4 regions of the Neobacillus sp. NPDC097160 genome follow, and region 3 is predicted to be linked to each of the others. Evidence: riboswitches for the same ligand, from Rfam matches in the RefSeq annotation. Region 3 holds a riboswitch; each other region holds the start of a gene.
The links. A riboswitch is a leader RNA that binds a small molecule or an ion and turns the genes downstream of it on or off. The one in region 3 is predicted to bind thiamine pyrophosphate.
Positions count from the first base shown of each region.

Region 1: linked by a shared signal. The riboswitch ahead of ACIQXV_RS20425 (thiamine phosphate synthase) and the one ahead of thiM (hydroxyethylthiazole kinase) in region 3 are both predicted to bind thiamine pyrophosphate.
Region 2: linked by a shared signal. The riboswitch ahead of thiT (energy-coupled thiamine transporter ThiT) and the one ahead of thiM (hydroxyethylthiazole kinase) in region 3 are both predicted to bind thiamine pyrophosphate.
Region 4: linked by a shared signal. The riboswitch ahead of ACIQXV_RS23615 (ABC transporter substrate-binding protein) and the one ahead of thiM (hydroxyethylthiazole kinase) in region 3 are both predicted to bind thiamine pyrophosphate.

Region 1 is NZ_JBIWDU010000015.1:73,753-76,898, forward strand. Features, by position in the region: gene thiO (glycine oxidase ThiO) at 1-588, opposite strand, end outside; gene ACIQXV_RS20425 (thiamine phosphate synthase) at 572-1,210, opposite strand; TPP riboswitch at 1,309-1,417, opposite strand; gene ACIQXV_RS20430 (hypothetical protein) at 1,698-1,901, shown strand; gene ACIQXV_RS20435 (hypothetical protein) at 2,134-2,322, opposite strand; gene ACIQXV_RS20440 (hypothetical protein) at 2,335-2,598, opposite strand; gene ACIQXV_RS20445 (DMT family transporter) at 2,985-3,146, opposite strand, start outside.
Region 2 is NZ_JBIWDU010000012.1:104,122-107,267, reverse strand. Features, by position in the region: gene feoB (ferrous iron transport protein B) at 1-1,016, opposite strand, end outside; gene ACIQXV_RS17860 (FeoA family protein) at 1,016-1,240, opposite strand; gene thiT (energy-coupled thiamine transporter ThiT) at 1,388-1,975, opposite strand; TPP riboswitch at 2,098-2,207, opposite strand; gene ACIQXV_RS17850 (histidine kinase N-terminal domain-containing protein) at 2,427-3,146, shown strand, end outside.
Region 3 is NZ_JBIWDU010000006.1:150,592-153,737, reverse strand. Features, by position in the region: gene thiD (bifunctional hydroxymethylpyrimidine kinase/phosphomethylpyrimidine kinase) at 1-762, opposite strand, end outside; gene thiM (hydroxyethylthiazole kinase) at 777-1,583, opposite strand; TPP riboswitch at 1,665-1,774, opposite strand; gene ACIQXV_RS10570 (hypothetical protein) at 2,130-2,468, shown strand; gene galU (UTP--glucose-1-phosphate uridylyltransferase GalU) at 2,642-3,146, opposite strand, start outside.
Region 4 is NZ_JBIWDU010000019.1:61,577-64,722, forward strand. Features, by position in the region: gene ACIQXV_RS23610 (DUF6054 family protein) at 409-750, opposite strand; TPP riboswitch at 1,093-1,202, shown strand; gene ACIQXV_RS23615 (ABC transporter substrate-binding protein) at 1,390-2,385, shown strand; gene ACIQXV_RS23620 (thiamine-binding protein) at 2,398-2,688, shown strand; gene ACIQXV_RS23625 (ABC transporter permease) at 2,688-3,146, shown strand, end outside.

The DNA of each region.
Region 1 (3,146 bases), on a different contig from region 3:
ATGGGAAGTGTTAACCCCTTTAACCTGACCGTTTTCATAATTAATAGAAACGACTTCAGTATACTCTCGAATCTCTGTTCCAAAATAGGCTGCTGCTTGTGCGTATGCTCTTGATAAATTTGCTGGTTGTACATGGCCATCGTTAGGAAGAAACATGGCTCCTGAAATGCTTGAAGATATGGATGGTTCCAATTCAAGTAATTCCATTTTATCAAGCCATGTTATTGCAGGATCCCACTTCCTTTGGAAGGTGACTTGTTTACGTACTATGGATGCTATTTCTTCTGTTTCCGCAATTTTTAGCATTCCTTTATTGACAAACTCGATATCAATTCCTGTATATTCAAATAATTCGCTTGAGAGAGATGGAAACATGGCTTGACTTTTTAGAGCCATTTGCAATAACGGACCATCTTGTTCAATCTCTGCTTGCGCAGCCAGCATTCCGGCGGCAGCACTTGATGCTTGGCAAGCCAAGCGATCCTTCTCAAGTATGACCACTTTTCTTCCCATTTTTGATAGCTGATAGGCAATGGAGGATCCGATTATTCCGCCGCCGATAATAATCACATCAAATGAATTTTCCACTTTTTCCATCTCCAATTTTTAATACTTTTGTGTAAGACTTAATTGCTGCTAGTGGATCGCGTGCATCTAAAACTCCAGACATAACTGCGATCCCATTTGCCCCTGCCTGAAGTACCTGTGCTGTATTCTCTGGTGTTATGCCTCCAATCGCAATCGTCGGAATGTCAAGTTGTGTCAACATTGACAAGTTCCTCACTCCTTTTGGCGCCACATCTGGTTTAGATTGAGAAGGGAAAATGTGACCGTAAATTACATAGTCTGCCCCATTTGCTTTTGCATCCACTCCTTCCTCATAAGAATGAATCGAGCACCCAATCCGAAACTGAGGGAAACTTTCCTTCACAATAGCTGGTTCTAAACTGTGAAAGGCTAATTGAACCCCACCAACCCTTGTAACTAAGGCAACATCAAGGCGATCATTAATGAAAACTTTTGAAAGCGGGATATTTGCAGAATTTAAAAGTTGGACCGTTTGAAATAGTTCCCTAGCAGTTTTTTGTTTTTCCCGTAAATGGATGGCCGTTACATAGGGATGAATATCAATGAGAATTTCCCGGAACTGCTCAATCGGCATCTTACCATTGGAAATGATATGAAACTCTTTATCTTTGAAAATACACATCACCCCTTTCAGAAGATTCCGCTAAAAGTAAAAACAAAAAACCACTTCCTTTGATTAAGAAAGTGGTTGAAATTTGAAATAGAAACATACATTCTTCAAATATCCAGTTTCCACTTCCCTACGCTGGTATGATCCAGATCAGGTTCATAGAGTCCTGAAGTAGCACTTCAATCTCAGCCCTTTAAAAAGGCACCTCTAGCGGATAAACTTCATTTATTATTTTTATTGATAACCTTACATGGATAATGTTAGCACTTTTGTTAGAATTGTCAAATACTTTCTCGTTGTGCAAAATCTGCAAAAAGGTCGTCCTGTATCAAATTTTAGTATAATAGTGGGTTACATCTTTTTGTTTAAAAATGCTTCTTTCAATAGGGTTAGGAATTGAAACAAATTTTTTTCTTTTACGATTTAATAGAAATTTATTTTATACTTTTACAGAAGAATGGGGAAAATAAAAGGAAATTGAATTAGGAGGTCGATGAAGTTGAAAGAAAAGGAAAAGGAAGCAATTGAAGCAAATCAAGAAATGGATGAAATATTTTATGACTCTGGATTCAGTTCCATTAAAGGGGATACCGAAGTAGATACAGCAAATCTTGAAATCCAAGAGCAGTTTTATGGAACTGACAAAGAAGATCATTCTCTTCCTTTTCATGTTGATACCAATAATCCACCAATAAAAAAGTAAAAAAAATCCTTTTTTTTGCGCTATTTGCAATTAAAGGACTTTTTTACTTTTTAAGGTCTCAAAGAGAAAACATTATAAAAGGGAATCATAAATGTGTCAGGCAATAGGGTCTGCCTCCGATGCGCTCCATAATTGGAGCTTGCGAGAAAAGAATAAAAAATGCAGCATGATTTTTATCACGCTGCATTTTTTACACGCCCTGCTATTTTTTTATAAATTGATTTTCAACTCTCTACGTAACTCGAATTCTACCAACTCTTCTATTTCGATTACGATCTTTACTATCTAGGGCTCTTTGGGATTTATGAATACCTGGAAATGATATGAGGTCAGCCTTAAACAGGGCATAACCGATAAAGGTAGCAAATATCGAACTGCCGATCAAAAACCAGATGAATCTGCTGCCAACATTGCGTAACATATTTTCACCTCTTTACCCTCTCATTGATGATAAATATGATGAAATGATCATTTTTATGTCGTCTTGTTCAACCATGCTAAAGATTGGAGAACCTGTTCCAAGAAGAGTTAAATTAAAATCAGACGACTCTTCCACAGCATCGGCAGCTGGGTTCTTTGTATTTTCCTTTTGCTTATTAGCAGCATGAACTGATTTTTCACTCGCCATTTCTTGATAACTACATCCAAATAAACCGGTTGAAATCAATAAAATCATTAATAATATCGATACCCGCATTGACTTTGTAAATAGTCCGATAGAATAGCAACACCTTTCTTTGACCTTTAAGAATTTTTATCATTCACCACTAGCATTGGGTGAATCAAAGTATTAAAAATCTTCACAAATTTTATGTTCAGTCAAAAAAAATTCCTTTACAATGAAAGCACAGATGGTTCCTATGCAAATCCAATAGTAAAGTATAATGATATTATCCCTCCTGGAAGACAGCTTGGAAAATACCTTACTGTCTTCCAGGAGGGATTGTTCATAATCCGTATGGAAAAGAATACACTTATTTCTCATTTGATAAAAGGAGTTACCCCTTCATTTTCAAAAACTTTCTGTGCAGGTTAATGGAGCGATTCACTATTTAGACGCAGAGCTCCAAATACAGTTGGGTTTTATTCCATCTTGCGAGCTTCAAGATCCGGCATAGATAATGGTAATTCTATGCTTGGCTCTTTCGTTTTTCGCTGGAGAATAAACGCTGCTATGATGATTAAAGCACCACCGATGATTTGAATGGTGTAGATTGGCTGTGCAAGAAAGATTGCTGCAAGAAT
Region 2 (3,146 bases), on a different contig from region 3:
ATAATTAAAGCATGGATAAACGCTGATGCATTAATAGCAGATAAAACATTTTCAAATCCAGTGGTTACTGGTCCAGTTAAAAAGCCATCTAAAACATCTGACAGCGGCGTGCCCAGCCAATCAAATGTCAGCATAAACATCAGATACATGAGCAGCAAAAAGATCGGCATCCCTAGGTAACGATTTGTCACGATTGAGTCAATTTTTTCAGATAACGGGATTGTCGAATCACTCTTTCTTGCTACTTCAGCTACTATTTTTTCAATGACTTCTTTTCTCTTTAAATAGATGAAATTTGCTAACGATTTGATATCATAATGTTTCTGTAACTTTGACTCCAAATTCACAATAATTCCATTTAGCTTTTGAGCATTGGCAATACTATTTACATAGTTTTTAACGTATTCATTTCCTTCAATATATTGAATAGCAAGAAAGCGTGGAGAGTGGCTGGTCTCGCCGATTAGTTCACCAGTCAATGCTGTAATGGCCTCTTCCACCTCTTTGCCATAGTACACAAGGTTCTTTCTGGCAGGCTCGATTGATTTTGTAGATACGACATCTACTAGCTTGTCACAGCCTTTTCCGCTTCTTGCCACGACAGGAACAACAGGGACACCGAGAGCACGCGAAAGCTTCGAAGCGTCTATTTGAATCCCGCGTTTATTCGCCACATCCATCATATTAAGGCCGATAAGGGCTGGCTTTTCAAACTCAAGTAATTGAAGCGTTAAATGTAAATTCCGTTCTAATTGTGAAGCATCTAATATATTTAGCAAGCGATCAACGGACTCATTTAAAAAGAATGAGGTCACAACACCTTCATCCTTTGAAAGCGGATTAAGTGTGTAGACACCAGGTAAATCAATTAATTGGCCGATATTATTTTTGAATACGCCAACTTTTTTTTCAACTGTAACACCGCTCCAGTTACCAACATACTCATAGGAACCTGTTAGATTATTAAACAATGAAGTTTTCCCAGTATTCGGGTTTCCAATAAGAGCGATTTCCATTATATTCTCTCCACTTCAATCTGAACTGCTTCTTTACGGCGAATGCCAACACATTGTCCGCATGATTCAATCATAATCGGCCCGCCAAACGGCATGACGCATTTCACACACACTTCTGATCCTTCGGTAATCCCTAAGTCAAGCAAGCGTCTTTGTACCAGGTGACCAACATGAGAAATGTCTATGATCTTTCCCTTATCTCCTGCTTTTAAAGAACCAAACATGTATATCACCCTATCTAGGTTAATTGAGAATGATTATCTTTCTATATTGACATTTTAACACTTTTTTTAGGGAAAGGGCATACTAATTTTGTGACAAAAGTTCGAAAAAAAAAAGAAAAGCAATTTGCCTTTCTTTTTCACTCCATATTAATGTTCTTGTAAAAAACTTTTCTTTGGCATTGCACCGATCACAAGAATGATGATAATCGCACTGATGACGAAGCTAGGGAGCATATAGGTTCCATTATATATGAGCGAGTAGGTTGTTACCGGCTGGCCCTTAGGTGCATATTCACCGAAGAAAACGATCCCGGAAACCACATGACATAGATAGCGGAGAAAACTTCCAAAAAAGGCTCCAATTATTGTGAATATCATCCATTTCCCTTTATTTCCTTCCGCAAGGGCTTTTTGAATTTGACCAACAAAAACGCCTGCTAAGCCCACAACTGTAAAAGCAATAAAATAATCGATAATACCTTGAACAATGGTATAAATTTGGGCAAAACCTAGGATAAATTGTAATAGACCTAGTAAGAAGCCTGTTAGCAGGCCACCCTTTATTCCCCAGCGATAGGCCATGAGAAAAATTGGGACCATAGCAATAGAAATGGATCCACCCTGCGGCCAAAATCTTGCCATTAAGAAACCTGATAACAGATCAAGTAAGTAGGCAAGTGCGGTAAAAACAGCAATTTCCGTAATAAATAGCGTGTTACTTCTCTTTTTGTTCATTCTTCTTCCCCCCTATTCATGTTTGGAGTCGTTTGATATCTTCCTACAATTAACTGGGTATCTAAATTAAGCGCAAACAAAAAAAGCAATGCAAGACAAAAAGGATTGTCTGCATTGCTTTAATATCCGGCAAACCACATCCCTACGCTAGCGTTAACTAACAGGTTCATAGGGTCAGAACTTAAAACGTTCACTCTCAGCCGCCCTAATAGCAGCTCCCCCTGTGGAAGTATTCAATTGATTCCATACAAAATATACTATTCTTTTATGGTTTTTACAAGGAAATTATTACATTTCCACTGTGATACTATTAAAAGAGCCGTTTTATCATATTATTCAGCAAAAATCATATTGGGAAAATTTTTTTATCTTTCATTAAAAAAGGATTTTTGCCTTCATCAGCGAATTTAAGATGGTAATCAGTTTTGTTAATACCATAGGGGGAAACAACATGTTTACGGGAGAACAAACGGATTTAATTGCTTTTTTTAATCAAAACAAAGAAAAATTGGTACAAGAATGGGAAGATGCTATTGTCATTAACCACGGAGACCCCTTCAAATTGAAAATTCGCGAAAACGGGGTAGCTCTATTAAATGTGTTACTAACGATGCATTTAAGATCTAAAAAAGAACTAGTAGACATGATTGAAAACATTGCGATAGAAGTGTCAGAAGAAAGAGTTTTGGCCGATATTAACATAGGTGATTTTGTCTACAATGTTAATCTTGGCAGAACGATTTTGTACAGCTATTTAAGTAAAACAGGAATGTCATGGTCAGATATGCAAGAATCGATCAATATGATCAATTTTTGCTTTGATAAATTTCTATATTTTGCCGTATCCCATTTTTCGGAAGCGAAAAATAAAATCATAGAAGAAAAGACGATGTTCATTGACTCGACACATCAAGATCGTTTGACACTTCTCGGACAGATGACTTCAAGCTTTATTCATGAATTTAGAAACCCACTCACATCTGTTCAAGGGTTTATTCAGTTACTTAAAGCAGATTTTCCAAACATGAGATATTTGGATATCATTTCAAGTGAATTAGATCAGCTTAATTTTCGAATATCACAGTTCTTATTACTTTCTAAAAAAGAATTAATTGGGAAGGAAAAAGTACAATTTGGGTTAAATACGCTTATTGATGAGGTATTAAACTTC
Region 3 (3,146 bases):
CGGACCATGTCCATGGCCGATGGCAATACCATCTTCAATGGCTGCTTGAATGAAATCCTTCGCTGTTAAAACAGCATCATATACGCTTGTGCCCTTCGCCAATTCGGCGGTAATGACGGCTGAGAAGGTACATCCCGTTCCGTGTGTGTTTTTTGTTTGGATCCGCTTGCTGGTAAAGTTGTGGAATTCATTCCCGTCAAAAAATAAATCAGTGGATTCAATTTCGTTTTCATCATGACCGCCTTTAATCACGACATTTCTGACTCCAAGCTCGTATAGCCTTACTGCAGCCTCTCTTTTATCTTCAAGGGTTTGGATTTTCATTCCCGTTAAAACTTCCGCCTCCGGAATATTCGGTGTAATGACTTCGGCAAGCGGCAATAAATAGGTTTTCATAGCGAAAATGGCTTCCTGTTGTAATAAAGAAGCGCCGCCTTTGGCAATCATCACAGGGTCAACAACCACATTTTCCCATTTGTATTTTTTGAGATTAGCAGAAACAGCTTCGATAATTTCTGTGCTAAAAAGCATGCCTGTTTTCACGGCATCCGCACCCATATCCTCTCCGAGTGCTTGCATCTGTTTGGCAACGGCCTCTGACGTCATGGGGTACACAGCATGGACTCCTACTGTATTTTGCGCCGTAACAGCCGTCAATGCTGACATCCCAAAAACCCCTAATTCCTGAAACGTCTTCAAATCTGCTTGAATTCCTGCGCCGCCGCCGCTGTCGGAACCTGCTATCGTTAATGCTTTTTTCATCTTACATTCCTCCACTAGATTTTTTTAAAAGAAGCATAACCATTTAAGTCTTCACTCGAAACCAACGATAATTGATTTAAAAATTCAATTTGAAAGCTGCCCGGTCCAAGCTCGGCTGTTTTCTTCGCCGCCTTTTCTGCGGCAACGCCATAGTAGGTTAAGGCAGCGACCGAGGCTTGGATTAAATCCCTTTCCACCCCCGCAAAAGCGCCAATTACCGAAGTTAATAGGCATCCCGTTCCGGTTACTTTGGTCAAAATTGGATGTCCATTGGCAACTACATAAGTATTTTCACCGTCTGATACAATATCCTCTTTTCCAGTTATTACGACAACACAATGTAATTTTCGAGCAGCTGTGATCGCAAGGTCTTTAATGTTCCCTTTTGCATTTCCTCCATCCACACCCTTAATTTCCCACTTTTCACCAATAACATTGGCAATCTCGGCCGCATTTCCTCTAATCACGGCGACCTTGACTTCATTCATCACTCGTTGGGCTGTTTCCGTTCGATACGGTGTAGCCCCCGCACCTACCGGGTCAAATATGACCGGAACATCGTGCTCATTGGCAGACTTACCAGCCAGGAGCATGGCTTCCACTGTTTGCGGGTTTAATGTGCCAATATTCAAAACTAGTGAACTTGCAATCGTAGCCATATCCGCTGCTTCCTCTTTTGCATTTGCCATTACCGGTGAAGCTCCTAGTGCAAGGAGCCCATTGGCCGTGAAATTGGTAACGACTACATTGGTGATATTATGTATTAGCGGGTTTACCTTCCTTACTTTTTCCAACGTTTCACACAAGCTTCTTTTTTCCAAACCAATCTCCCCTTTTCTTTTTCAACATAAAAAAACCAGATCCATAAATTGGACCTGGTTAGGTAGAAAGCGAAAAATTACCATTTCACTCGACTACTTTCCTACGCTGGTATTACCCAGATCAGGTCCAAAGGGTTAAAAACATTACCGTTTTCTCTCAGCCTGATTACAGGGCACCCCTAGTAGATACATCACATATTAAATTAAGTACATATTAACGCTGATTACCATTGAAGTAAAGAAAATTGTTCCAACTTTTTTAGTTTAGAACATAATTCCGGTAAATGCTTCATCACATGGAGGAACATCATTCGCCCCTCCAATTCCCGACACAAAAACTCGAGAATTGTCTGTTCATGCGCTTTCCCAAGGAATATTTCCTATGATATTGTCATAAATATGCTCGTTTTTCATCTCTTTTAAAAAATGGGACAGCCCTTTTCTTCTCTGTTCGTTATATTCGTTTATGCTTGTCCAAGAGTTTTACATATTATATTTCTTAAAAGAGTCTCTAAATGTTAAAAAATTTTAAAGGTGGGCATAAAAATGAGTAAAAATAATTACAAGAATCATGAACAAACAACCATTTTATCGATCGATAGCGATGCACTAATCGAGAATAACACACAGGTTGTTAATGAGCTGCCAGAGATTCAACAAGAACAAGTCGATGTTTTTTCAGAGTTAAAAAAACAACTTGCAAATAGCCTCTTCGAGAGTAGCACACAACTTGTTAGCAGCCTTTCAGAGATTCAATCACATATAGCTAGTGAACTTTCAGCAATTAGACTAGAACTGCTAACCATAAAAGAAGAAAATACCAAACTATTAGATCAAATTACCTATATTGAACAAAATTATAAGGTGAAGAAAAAGAAGAAGTGACCGATTCGATAACTGTCCTTGATTACTTTTCAAGCTAGACAGCAATTGAAGAATAACTTCTGACTGATTTCTCCGTTTTATAGCGAAATAGCCAAGGCAATTCTTTGCCTTGGCTCTTCTAGTGGTTAATAGGAGAAGGATGTTGAAGTAGCCAAAATTGGCTTCTTTTTCCTTTATCCTTTGAAGATTTCACCCAAAAAGGCGAGGATCTCTTCTCGTGTGTCGTCTCTTTTTAGGGCAAGGTCGATCGTTGCTTTGAGGTACCCTATTTTGTCGCCGATGTCATAGCGGATTCCTTCGAAGTTATATGCCAAGACAGCCTGCTGTTTATTTAATTCGTTAATGGCGTCGGTTAGTTGTAATTCGTTACCTTGCCCAATTGGAAGCCGTTCTAATATGGAAAAAATCTCTGGCTTTAATATATAACGCCCCATAACGGCAAGTGTAGACGGAGCCTCTTCTACCTTTGGCTTTTCCACTAATGATTCGATTGAATATAAAGTCTCCTCAATCATCGCACCTTTTGGCTTAATTATTCCATATTTACTTACGTCCTGTTCTTGAACATTCTGAATGGCAACGACAGAACTATTATAATACTCGAATACATTCATGAGTTGTTTTAAACAAGGAACCTCTGACACGACAATATCGTCGCCCAACATAACCGCAAATGGT
Region 4 (3,146 bases), on a different contig from region 3:
TACATTTTATAGAGATTAATGAAGAAGTGTTTAGCAAATTTTAGTAATAACCTATATTATTATTTCTAAATTCTGATTTGTCAATATATTTTGTTTTTAATGATTTTAAACACTTTTAATGGTTTATTCATAATTTGTTCATTTCTAGAGATTATGATGAATACATGAATCGGACATGATCTTTTCATAGCCTTTCAACCCCCTTTTAATATATATTTTTTTATCCGGCCTATTGCCGGATATTTTTTTGAGATTCTGACTCCAAGCAATTTCTAATGTGATACATGATTAATTAGAGAATAGAGTGTAATGCGAAACCTTTAAATGATTGATTTGACAACGGCCAACAAAAAAAGCTGTAATTCCTTTGGAACAACAGCCGGCATACATTTTTTGCTACAATATAGTTTATTTTGCTCTAAACGGTTCTAAAGTATCTATGACACTATTAATAAAACTGTTCCCCGCCCCCCAATCAAACCGGAAGATTGCTCCTTGGGCAGTGCCTGATGCTGCTGCATGTACTTTTGCAGCCCCTTCCAAGTTATCGATGGTAATGGTCATGGAACCACGATTACCTGAGCGAAAATAATATTTTTCAAACACTAATACTATGAATTCGAAATTCCCGATTGAACGATGATAGCGGTCAATTAATGTACCTGAAATACTTCCATTTACAATTGCTTCTTCTATCTTCTCACTTGCTTCTTTAGGTGTTATCGACACGATAATTTCACTAACGTCCATATGTTCTCCCCCTAAAAAATATCTTCCTATACTAAAATCAACAAAATACCTTTCATATTTTATGGGAATCTTATCCTTCCATACGTTTTGAATTTATTTTAGTTTCATTTTCTAATATCTTTCTTGTCATTAGCATCCTTAATCAAAAAGTTCCAAAAATATTGTGAATCCTTCCGAAGTGATATTAGACGATGTTAATTTTTTGGCTATTGTGACTGGATTTTCTTTACTAGTTAATTGTTTATTTGTTCTTGGTTTCACTCCTTTCTACCAAATCACCATATTTTGTACTAGTCAAAATAAAGGTTTCTGTTATAATGAGTTGGGAATATAATTTAATAGCTAGAATTGTAGGGGAACCGGTGTTGCCGGTTGAGATTACATCCTTAAGATGTTGACTCTTAGTACCTGATCTGGTTGATACCAGCGGAGGGAACATATTCTTGAACAATTGAAATTGTTTGCTTATATGCGCCCTAGGTTCTCCACTAGGGTGCTTTTTTATTGTCTAGCTCCACAAGGAAAGCTTCGGCAGCATAAGCACCGCACGAAGAAAAAGCGTTAGCTTTTTCGAGGAGGTCATACGCCGCTGACCAGGGCGCTTGCGCTTTTCTAATTATGTACATAGGAGGAAGAGGAATGAAAAAGTGGTTAATCGTATTATGTTCATTATTAATGATTGCGGGCTGTAGCAATCAGAATTCAGGATCAGAAACGAAAAAGAAAGACAAACACTCTCTGAAAAAGGTATCTGTTGTACTAGATTGGACACCAAACACGAATCATACCGGTTTATATGTTGCAAAAGAAAAAGGCTATTTTAAAGACGAAGGATTAGATGTGAACATCATTATGCCAGGTGATGCTGGAGCAGATCAGCTTGTGGCTTCAGGTAAATCAGAGTTTGGCGTAAGTTATCAAGAATCGATCACACAGGCCCGTATACAAGGCGTTCCTCTTGTTTCTATAGCAGCGATCATTCAACATAATACATCTGGTTTTGCCTCACCAGTTTCGAAGAACATTGTTACACCAAAGGACTTTGTAGGTAAAACATACGGTGGCTGGGGCTCACCTGTTGAAGAATCTGTTATTTCTTCATTAATGAAAAAAGAAAATGCCGATGTGAATAAAGTTTCGATTGTAAATATGGGAGATACTGATTTCTTTACAGCTGTGAAACGAGACATCGATTTCGCATGGATTTATTATGGCTGGACTGGTGTAGAGGCAGAGCTGCGTGGAGAAACGCTCAATATGGTGTACTTAACAGACTATTCCGATAAACTCGATTATTACACGCCAGTTCTCGCAACGAATGAAAACATGATTAAAGAAAACCCAGATACAGTAAAAGCTGTTGTAAAAGCTGTTTCTAAAGGATATGAATTTGCTATTAAACATCCATCCGATGCTGCTGACATTTTAATTAAAGCAGTGCCTGACTTGGATCCAAAGCTTGTTAAGAAAAGTCAAGAATGGTTAGCCTCTAAATATCAAGATGATGCACCGAGATGGGGCGAGCAAAAACAAAAAGTATGGGAAAATTATGCTTCATGGATGTTTGACAATGGACTTCTTGAGAAAAAGCTTGATTCCAAAGAAGCATTTACAAATCAATTTTTACCACAATAAGGGGGTTATGAAATGACAAATTCACTGATCAGTATTCAAATCATACCAAAAACAAAAAATGGCGAAAGTGTTATTCCTTATGTAGATGAAGCAATCCGAGTGATTCAAGAGTCAGGGGTAAAATTCGAGGTACATCCTCTTGAAACAACAATGGAAGGCGATTTACAGCAATTACTGCAGGTTATCACGAAAATGAACGATCGCATGATTGAGATGGGCAGCAGTAACGTTATCTCCCAAATAAAAGTTTTGTACCAACCATCTGGCATCTCCATGGGTCAACTTACGGAGAAATATAGATAATGATAAAAATCATATCGAAAGGGTGGAGACCATTACTGGTTCTCCTCCTTTTATTCATTGTATGGGAAACGGTTGCAATTATATCCGAAATTCCAAATTGGCTTTTACCCACTCCGACAAAAATATTTTATGAGGGTTTTGATGGTTGGTCTAACTTTTACCCACATTTATTATCAACAATCAAACTATCTTTACTCGGATTTGCACTAGGTTTACTAATCGGTCTACTTACGGCTATTCTATTACACTTACTTCCTTTCATTCGGGAATCGATTTATCCGTTGCTCATCATATCGCAAAACATTCCGATTATCGTCCTAGCTCCTCTTTTAGTGATTTGGTTTGGCTTTGGATTATTACCCAAAATGATCGTCATCACGCTCGTTTGCTTTTTTCCCATCACGGTTGCCGCTTTAGATGGATTTAAGCAAACTTCCAATGAGTTAAAGCATTACATG